DNA from 3 places in the Halobacillus sp. ABD4_316 genome. Region 2 is predicted to be linked to each of the others. Evidence: predicted binding sites of a transcription regulator. Region 2 holds the regulator's gene; each other region holds the start of a gene.

Region 1 (3,279 bases), 400 kb from region 2:
CCTGCGCCTTTTCGCCATATGCCTGATCCGGACCGAGAGGAATGTCCGGACGTGTTTGTTGTTTGGGTCCCATGCGGCGTCCACCCATTAGAAACCGCCTCCTTATCTGCGTTTTCGAGCAGGCTCCGGCCCCTCCATCATCGTCGCCCCTGGATAACTGAGGCTCTGATCACGGTCGGACTGGACCTTTCCGGACTTTTTCAATTTCTTTTCTTGTCGATCTCTACCCATGATTCCTTCCTCCCTTCCTGTTTAGTATGAAACAAAAAAGCGGAGTCATGCCTGGGAATCACTTTTTATAATCGTCCAGAAAGTCTTTTTGAAAGCTGGTGGATATTTTGGTTTCATCCGGATTCGTCAACGTGCGGAAAGGGTTTTTCCCGTATTTCTCTGTGAGTGTATCAATGGTTTTATACAACTTTTCCTTACCGGCATACTGTTCATAATTGAATAGATCAAGCTGCTGGGTGACCTCGGATTTTTCTGCGAGGTCACCGGCAGTTACACCGAGAAGCCGGACAGGGTCCTGGTTCCAGTGCTGGTCAAAAAGCTGGATGCTGTGTTGGAACAGTTCATCGGGTTTACTGATAAATTCCTGAAGCTGGCGGCTCCTCGTCACCGTTTTCCGGTCATGATACCGGATCATGAGCTGCACGTTCCTGGCAAGGACCTTTTTCCCGTTCATCCTCGCAGCAACCTTATTGGAAAGCCGGCGCAGGACGGTTTGGATTTCATCCTCGTCCGTCGTGTCATGAGGAAGCGTTGTGGAAGTGCCGATACTTTTGAAATCATGCACAGCTTCAGGGTCCACCAGTCTGTCGTCCATTCCGTTGGCTCTGTTCTGCAGACGCTCTCCATTGATACCGAGGATCCCTTTCAGTTCTATGACGGAATGCAAAGCAAGTCCGCCGATCGTTTCGATCCCAATTTTTCTTAACTTCTCTGCTGTTTTGGATCCCACGCCGTGCATGTCTTCAATCGGAAGCTTCCAAAGCGTACGCTCGAGATCCCTTTTTCTTAAAATGGTTATCCCCATGGGTTTCTTCATATCGGAAGCCATTTTTGCCAGAAATTTATTCGGAGCAATCCCGATACTGCATGGAAGATCAAGCTCTTCGGCGATCCGCTGCTGAATGCGTTCTGCAATTTCAGGAGGAGAACCTTGGTCGGAACAGTCGGTAATGTCCATGTAGCCTTCATCAATGGAGACAGGTTGGACGAGAGAGGTCACATCGGCGAGAATTTTGAACATCTCTTTGGATGCTGTGCGGTAGCGTTCAAAATTCGGCCGCATCACCATCAGGTCCGGACAGAGTCTTCGCGCTTCTCCAAGCGGCATGGTCGTTTTCACTCCGTATTTTCTTGCTTCATAGCTGCTCGTCACGATGATCCCGCGTCGTTCTTCCGGATTGCCGGCAATAGCTAAAGGCTTCCCTTTTAAGCTGGGATCAAAGGCAGCTTCCACTGAAGCATAGAAGCTGTTCATATCCACATGAAAAATGACCCGCCCTTTTTTTGGATACCACTTTGAAGCCATACGTCTTTCCTCCATTAGAACATTTGTTCTTTTATTATAGCATAGACCACGGGATGTATGGTGCGGACTGCTCGCACTGGAAAAGTCTGCATCATTCAAGTGAAAAAACAGCCGAAATAAAAACCCGCACGGCGCTTGAGATACACCGTACGGGTTTTGTATAGAAGAAGGGACTCTCCCTCTTCGTTAAGATGCCGCTTCTTCAGCAATAGCTGTAATAAATTCGGCAATTTTTTCAAGTTCAGCTACAGGGATGCGCTCATTGGTCGTATGGATTTCTTCGTAACCGACGCTCAAGTTCACCGTCGGAACTCCATGGCCGGCAATCACGTTGGCATCACTGCCGCCGCCGCTGCGGAGCAGTTCGCTTTCCCGGCCGATCCGTTTGGCTGCCGAGCGGGCCACTTCGACCACTTCGTCACCAGCCTCCTGCTTATAGCCCGGGTACATGACCTGGATATCCAAGTCCACTTCTCCACCCATTTCTTCTGCTGTTTCATAAAATGCCTGTTTCATTTTCTCGACCTGCTCTTCCATTTTCGCAGGGTCGAGCGAGCGGGCTTCAGCGAGAATTTCGGCATGATCGCATACGATGTTGGTTTTCTGACCACCTTCAAAGCGTCCGATATTCGCTGTCGTTTCCTCATCAATACGTCCCAGAGGCATTTTTGCGATGGCGCGTGACGCCAGCGTGATCGCTGAAACCCCTTTTTCAGGAGCTACACCGGCATGAGCCGTTCTGCCTTTGACGACAGCATTGATTTTCGCCTGTGTCGGAGCCGCTACGACAATATTTCCAACCTGCCCGTCACTGTCAATCGCATAGCCGTATTTCGCTTTCAGGAGCGAACTGTCCAGAGCTTTCGCACCGACAAGGCCGCTCTCTTCTCCGACTGTAATAACGAATTGGATATCTCCATGCTCTACGCTCTGCTCTTTCAGAGAACGGATAGCCTCAAGGATGGCAGCAATCCCTGCTTTGTCATCCGCACCGAGAATCGTCGTTCCGTCCGTGACGACATACCCGTCCTCGATGGAGGGTTTCACGCCGTTCCCTGGCACGACGGTATCCATATGCGAAGTGAAGTAAATCGTATCGGCTCCATCTTTCGAGCCTTTGAGATTACAGATCAGGTTGTTGGCTCCGTGACCTGTCGCGGAAGCCGCCTCATCTTCCAGTACTTCAAGTCCGAGGTCCGTGAATTTCTTCTTGAGTACTTTGGAAATCTCTGCTTCCTGCGTTGTTTCGGAATCAATTTGGACGAGTTCTAAAAATTCGTCCAGCAAGCGCTGTTTGTTGATTTCTGCCATGGATATTTCCTCCTTCATATGTAACCACATTCCTCTTTGTACGTTAGCGGAACGAAAGAATCATGTCAATTAAAGAGGAATATTTCCATGCTTTTTATAAGGACGTTCCTCCCGCTTGTCCTGCAGCATATCCAAAGCCTTTACGAGTGTGCTCCGCGTTTCCCGTGGATCGATGACATCATCGATCATCCCGAGACCTGCAGCAACGTATGGGTTGGCAAAACGTTCGCGGTATTCATTGATCTTATTCTGCCTCGTTTCTTCAGGCTGGGCACTTTCCTTGATCTCCTTGGCGAAAATGATGTTGGCGGCTCCTTCAGGCCCCATGACCGCAATTTCAGCGTTCGGCCAGGCGTAGACAAGATCCGCTCCTATAGACTTACTGTTCAGCGCCACATAGGCCCCGCCATACGCCTTTCGGGTGATCACTG
Region 2 (3,279 bases):
CTTTCAAAAAGAAGTTGCAGAGGAGCACGCCCGGGGCATTTTAGAATACTTTGGAGTTCCGTTCAATGGCGGAATCGACTATCTTTCGCTTGGGGATACCGGCGCGGAAGTCAAGGAAATGCAGGAGAACTTATTAAAACTGGGTTATACCATGAATGGTTATGGAGCTGACGGCAGCTTCGGTCCTGCCACAGAAGCGGCAGTCAAGGCTTTTCAAAAAGACCAGAAGCTTGAAGTGGACGGCTTTTATGGACCGAAAACGAAAGCGGCTGTGCAGAAAGCCTTGGAAGACCTGGATAAAGGAGAAGAGGAAATGGAAAAATTGGCAGTTGTCATAAATTCTTTTGCGGATTTTCCTGCCGTTGAAGCGCTGGCAATCCGTAAAAATGCATTAATTGCACTTAGAGCCGTAGCAGAAAAACGTCAGGTGGCTGAACAAATTATTGTGGCTGGAGGAGGCACAGATGGGCTTAAGGGGAGTAATTTTATTGACTTGACGGGAAAAACCAGATTGGAAACCTCCCAAAACATTAAAAATTATTTAAGTAAATAAAAGAGCTGCAAAACATTCCAGTGTACATTTCCCTTGTTCCTGCATATAATAAATGTAGAACAAATGTTCGGTTAAGGGGTGTGCAATATGGAAACGATTTTCAAACAGTCTGTAGAAAATAAGAAGATCATCGATATGATCTATTTATCTAAGGGGAAACATTGGTCTCAGCGTTCTGTAAGAGTGATTAAAAACCATCCTGATGCCATCCTTGCTTATTGTCTGCAGAAGAAGAGCGTCCGCACATTTTTGAAGAAGAATATTTATTCTGCTGATTTCCGGAGACGGAATAAAAGAAATCGTACGGGGGCTTCTTAACGTTCATATTCTCATGTTCAATACAAAAAACGGCGGGATTGCTCCCGCCGTTTTTTGTATGTGTATTAATGAACGGTACGGTATAAGCCGACGACTCTTCCGAGAATGGATACATCATTTAAAATGATCGGTTCCATCGTGGCATTTTCAGGCTGAAGACGGATGTGATTCTTCTCTTTAAAGAATCGTTTGACAGTAGCCTCTTCCTCTTCCGTCATAGCCACAACTATATCCCCGTTCTGGGCAGTCTGCTGCTGTCTGACAATGACCATGTCCCCGTCAAGAATGCCCGCCTCAATCATACTTTCTCCTTGAACGATAAGGACGAACGTATTGTCTTCCGATCCTGCAAGCGTATCCGGGAGGGGAACATATTCTTCAATGTTCTCTACCGCCGTAATCGGTGAACCAGCCGTAACTTTACCGATGACAGGGGCATAAGTGGCTTCCCCGCGGGGGATACTGTGGTCTTCTTCCAGCTCAATCACTTCGATGGCCCTTGGTTTCGTGGGATCCCTGCGGATATATCCCTTTTTCTCAAGACGGGATAAATGACCGTGGACGGTTGAACTGGAGGCCAGCCCTACAGACTGACCGATCTCCCTTACAGATGGGGGATATCCTTTTAGTAGAACCTGTTCTTTTATGAAATCTAGTATTTCCTGCTGCCGCTTTGAAAGTTTGCTCATAGATTAGCACCTCGTACATAGGATTATAGTAACCACATTGTACCATGCCATCCTCAAAAATACAAACAAGCGTTCGAAAAAAGTCGTTGACAAGAACATACATTCGTCTATAATAGGTATTAGAAAACGCGAACAGAGGTTCTTAGGAACGTTCGTTCTTAAATGGAGGGTTAATTATGTTTAATAAACTATCAAAACTGGACTACACTTATATCGTTTTGTTTATTGTTAGTTTTGCTATTCTCTATTATTCTATGGTTACAAGCGGATAAACCTTGATAACCAGTAGAAGCGGGGACATACATCATGAGAGTAATCCTATATTGTCGCGTAAGTACGGAAAAAGAGGCCCAGGTCAGCTCCTTGAAAAGACAGAAGGCAGAACTGTATGCCATGGCCGAACACCATGGAATGGAAGTGGCCGCCTGTATAGAGGAGCAGGCGAGCGGGTATGAGATTGAACGGGAAGGTGTTTTCCAGATGCTTGATGCTTTTTCCAATCACGAAGCAGAGGCTCTGTTGGTTCAGGATGAGACGAGGCTTGGCAGGGGAAATACAAAAATCGCTTTGTTCCATCAATTGAACCGGTTGAATGTTAAGGTTTATTCCTTAACCCATAACGGGGAACTGCATCTTTCCGAGTCAGACTCCATGGTTCTTCAGATTGTGGGCATCGTTGAGGAGTACCAGAGAAAAATTCATAATATGAAAATCAGGCGGGGGATGCAGAAAGCGGTCGCCGAAGGCTATGATCCATCTTCGAACCTGTCCAATCAGCATCTGGCAGCGGGGAGAGAGAGGAAAGAATTTCCGATCGAAGAGGTTGTCAGGCTCAGAGGGAGTGATTTGACGTTCAAGGACATTGCGGCAACACTAAGAGGGCTTGGGTATGATGTATCCAAGGCAACGGTTCACCGCCGCTATCAAGAGTACATATCACTTGAAAAAGAAGAATAGGCAGGTTACTATAGGAACATAAGGGAGACAAGAGTCTTAGGGCTGCTTGTCTTTTTCATGTTCTAAAGCTGATCCAGACTATAAAAAAAGGAGAAGGATCTATGTTATCTCAAGAAAAATTGGACCGTATAAACGAATTAGCCAATAAATCAAAGCAGCAGGAATTATCGGAAGAAGAGAAAAGCGAACAGAAGAACCTGCGTCAGGAATATTTACAGAGTGCCCGTAAATCATTCAAAAACCAGTTGAAAGGTGTCACGGTTATCGATCCTGCCGGGAATGATGTGACCCCTGCCAAACTGCGTCAAATGCAGGAAAACGAAAAGAAAAACTAAACGACTGAACCGATCCGCATCTTCTTTAAAAGGTGCGGATTTTTTTCGTTTAATTCTACAGAAACACGGGGAAATTAAGGAAGGGCGGAGGACAAAAGTTTGCACAACGCCTTGTTTCATTATAGGATAATACATGGTACATATACCTGTACAGAAAGGGGATTATTGGAAATGGCAAAAAGTCTTGAACAAACTTCAATTGATACCATTCGAACACTAACGATCGACGCAGTAGAAAAAGCAAGTTCCGGTCACCCGGGTATGCCTATGGGGGCTGCTCCAATGGCTTATAAACTCTGGACGGAATTTATGGATCATAATCCTAAAAATTCAAACTGGTTCGACCGCGACCGTTTCGTCCTCTCCGCAGGACATGGATCCATGCTTCTATACAGCCTTCTGCACCTTTCCGGCTATAACGTGACAA
Region 3 (3,279 bases), on a different contig from region 2:
AGGACACACTGGAAGAAATGGCCGCCCGGCACCTTCCAGACGGCCATGACGTCCAAACGGCCGCAGTCGTTATGGACAGCCGCACCGGCGCTGTCACCGCACTGATCGGGGGCAAAAATTATGAGGAAAGTCCGTTCAACAGGGCGGTTCAGGCAAAACGGCCGATCGGATCCACCATTAAGCCGCTGCTTTATTACAGTGCACTGGAGGCCGGAGAATCGCCGGTCACGATGCGCGAAAGCAAGCCGGTGGAATTCCCCGTCGAAGGAAAGAGCGACCCGTATGTTCCAGCCAATTTCAACGATCAGTATGCGGATAAGCCGATAACAATGGCTCAAGCTCTTGCTGTATCCGATAACATTTATGCCGTATCCACCCATATGGATATCGGTCCGGAAAAGCTTGTCGAAACGATGAAAACGTTTGGTCTAGAGGGGGCTTTTGAACCCCACCCCTCTCTTGCCCTAGGCTATTCATCCATATCCTTGTACGACATGATCACGGCGTACGGAAAGATGGTCAAAGGATCTGACTCTCTCGAAGGGCATACGATTGAAAAAATTACCGACCGGCATGAACATGTGTTATATGAATATGAACCGGTCCTTTTGAAAGATGACCCTGTCAATCAGGAAACGGCCTTTACCGTCACCCATATGATGACAGGGATGTTCGATCCGGCCCTTGATGCCTCTTACGCTTCTGTGACAGGCACACCTGTTAACGGAAAACTGACCCGGATGTATGGAGGCAAATCAGGAACTACAGATACGGACAGCTGGATGATCGGTTTCAGTCCGCAATACGTTACAGGTGTATGGATCGGCTACGATGAAGGAGGGCGCCCTTTGGAAACGTTCAATGATCACCGATATGCCAAGTCCATCTGGGCGGATACGATGGAGGGCATTCACGAAGCTCTCCCTTCAGCGGCTTTCGTACCTCCACCAGGTGTGAAGGGGGTCTACATTGACCCTGATACCGGCTACCTTGCCGGACCTGACTGCCCTCAGGAGCGGCTCGTCTACATGGAAAAAGCGGACATACCGAAAAAAGTATGCGGAGGCAGTGAAGAAAAGGATATCAATGATGAATTCGAGGACGACCCATGGTTTAAAGATGTCGTGGACTGGTTCTTCTAACCAAAAAAGTCCGATCTTCAACCAGCAATAGAAAAGCACGGAGAAAGCTCTTGTCACACAGTACTTGTACGCACGTTGTGTCTGAGGTCACGTTCCGCTTATCGGTGGATGCTTGCCGCGGGCACGGCCTCAGCTAACTTGGGTAGGAAAATCACCTGCCCAAGTGGATCTTCGGCTCGCGCTGTTCCCGCAGGCGTCACCACCGAACGCTTCTCGTGACCTACCCTATGGAGAGATGGACAAAAGATTGACCTTTTGTGAAACGGAAGGGGATCCTTGATTCTAAGATAATGCAGTCTGCTCCATGATCACGTTCATTCGCAAAAAGGAATGGTCGGATTTGGAGCGATAATAAAAAAGACAGAGAAAACGACCGGTCACAAGCCGGTCGTTTTCTCTGTCCTAGTCAAACATGTACGATCCATGTATTACTTAATATATTACCACGTCAAAGGTTCGTCAATACGAATCACAGAGATCTATCCGTATTTTATGAACATTCCGGTAAATCAAGCTCAGGCGATCGTTAAATCAATGATATCCTCCAAGGGAAAGCGGACCTGTTCCTTCGTTTCCCAGTGGATCCCTTTGACAACTCTTTCCCACCGGCTTACCTCCTGGACCTTCAGCAGACATTCTTCATAATCAAATCCATTATGGACCCTCAGACGGACGGTTAAATCATCCTTCACCGCCCTCTGCAGCAAAAAGTCGATTTCGACCGCCTTCTGTTCATCAATGATGCCTTTTTCCACGCGCTGATCCTCTTTCCACAGCTTTTTCACCATCTCCACATGTTCCGGCAGCATCAAAGACGTCCACTTAATGGTTCCTCGATCCCGATTACGATTATCCATCATGCCCCTCCTCAATCACGAACATTTGTTCTTATTCTATCATAAAAAAGGACAGCGTAAACTGGAAGTTACAGGAGAAGTGAAAAAAAGATCCCTTTCTCCAGAATACCTGAAAAAACGAGGCATAAAAAAAGCCGCCGGTTGTCCCGGCAGGCTTCCCTCTTATGAAACGCCTAACGCAGCCTTCAATTCCTGAGCCGTATTTTCCCAGAGCTCCGGTTTGAATTCACGAAGATATTCTCCAAGGATTTTTCTGCTCTTTTCATCCACATGCTCGACAACAAAGCGTCCTTTTAACGATTTGTCCATATGATTCACGTGCTCCGGCATCAGCTTATACCCTCGCTTGATGGAACGATCGACGATGATTTCACTGGCAGCCACTCCGTAGTAGCAGGGATTCCCTCCACGGTAATCCACCGTCACCCAGGCAATCCAGTAATGAAGGCCATTGGCCACCACGTCTTTATCTGTGATGAATTTGATCCGCTTCTCTACTTTACTGCGGGCATGAAGCGCCCCCATGTCCACATAAGCTTCTTCTTCATTGGGATCGACGATGACCGGGGTCATATTCTCAAGACTAATGGAGCCTACCCCGTAGCCGCCGTGCCCGTCTGTCGCATCATCTTTGATGATCGTAAATTGATTTTTCTTCTTATCACTGCTGTCACTATTTTTCTTAAACTGATCGAATTCTTTCATGATTCAGCGAACCTCCTTTACAAGCCCGTACGTTTTGCCCCTATTTTAACATAGAACCACCGGGATGGTGGAGTGAAAGGCCAGCGGTCACTCTTCCTTATTGGTCAAACGTTTGTTCAAGGCCAGGTATTCTTCCTTCAGCATAGAGAAGACAACCGTATCCTGAAACCTCTCCCCATCAAAATCCGTCTGACGAAGTGTCCCTTCCTCCTGAAATCCATATCGTTCAAGAAGTTTCCTCGACCCCTGATTTTCTGCAAATATATCTCCGACGATTCTGTTCAGCTGCAGCTCCTCAAACCCATACCGGAGAATGGCGGCCATCAATTCAGACATGACGCCTGAACGCTGATACCCGGGAGAGATGACTACTCCCATCTCCGCTTTCCTGTGCCAGTGATGAAGCTTATGAAACCGGAAAAATCCAATAACGTCTCCACTCGGGTCTTCGATCACCCAGGGGATTTCGCGCTTCTCCTCATAAACCGTCAAGTACGCTCCAACTTGTTTTCTCATCTCCTCGATATTCTGAACCGGATGGGCCGTGATATACTTCATCGTTCCGCCGTCCCCCA

What was found. The regulator LexA, encoded in region 2, represses DNA repair genes until DNA is damaged. The targets are predictions, from matches to a motif close to CGAACATATGTTCG.
Region 1: a site for LexA is predicted at 1,554-1,567, ahead of ACXAJH_RS04865 (DNA polymerase IV). Genes of this name have one in related genera too.
Region 3: a site for LexA is predicted at 2,018-2,031, ahead of ACXAJH_RS09400 (YolD-like family protein). Genes of this name have one in related genera too.

The regions. Positions count from the first base shown of each region.
Region 1 covers NZ_JBSWZA010000001.1:897,581-900,859, forward strand. The annotation lists gene ACXAJH_RS04855 (small acid-soluble spore protein P) at 1-88, opposite strand, end outside; gene ACXAJH_RS04860 (YpzI family protein) at 103-231, opposite strand; gene ACXAJH_RS04865 (DNA polymerase IV) at 290-1,537, opposite strand; gene ACXAJH_RS04870 (M20/M25/M40 family metallo-hydrolase) at 1,724-2,848, opposite strand; gene ACXAJH_RS04875 (acyl-CoA carboxylase subunit beta) at 2,918-3,279, opposite strand, start outside.
Region 2 covers NZ_JBSWZA010000001.1:501,199-504,477, forward strand. The annotation lists gene ACXAJH_RS02715 (N-acetylmuramoyl-L-alanine amidase) at 1-553, shown strand, start outside; gene ACXAJH_RS02720 (hypothetical protein) at 641-871, shown strand; gene lexA (transcriptional repressor LexA) at 937-1,560, opposite strand; gene ACXAJH_RS02730 (YneB family resolvase-like protein) at 1,867-2,517, shown strand; gene ACXAJH_RS02735 (DUF896 domain-containing protein) at 2,619-2,852, shown strand; gene tkt (transketolase) at 3,024-3,279, shown strand, end outside.
Region 3 covers NZ_JBSWZA010000002.1:472,522-475,800, reverse strand. The annotation lists gene ACXAJH_RS09405 (transglycosylase domain-containing protein) at 1-1,142, shown strand, start outside; gene ACXAJH_RS09400 (YolD-like family protein) at 1,658-1,999, opposite strand; gene ACXAJH_RS09395 (YwhD family protein) at 2,162-2,704, opposite strand; gene ACXAJH_RS09390 (GNAT family N-acetyltransferase) at 2,792-3,279, opposite strand, start outside.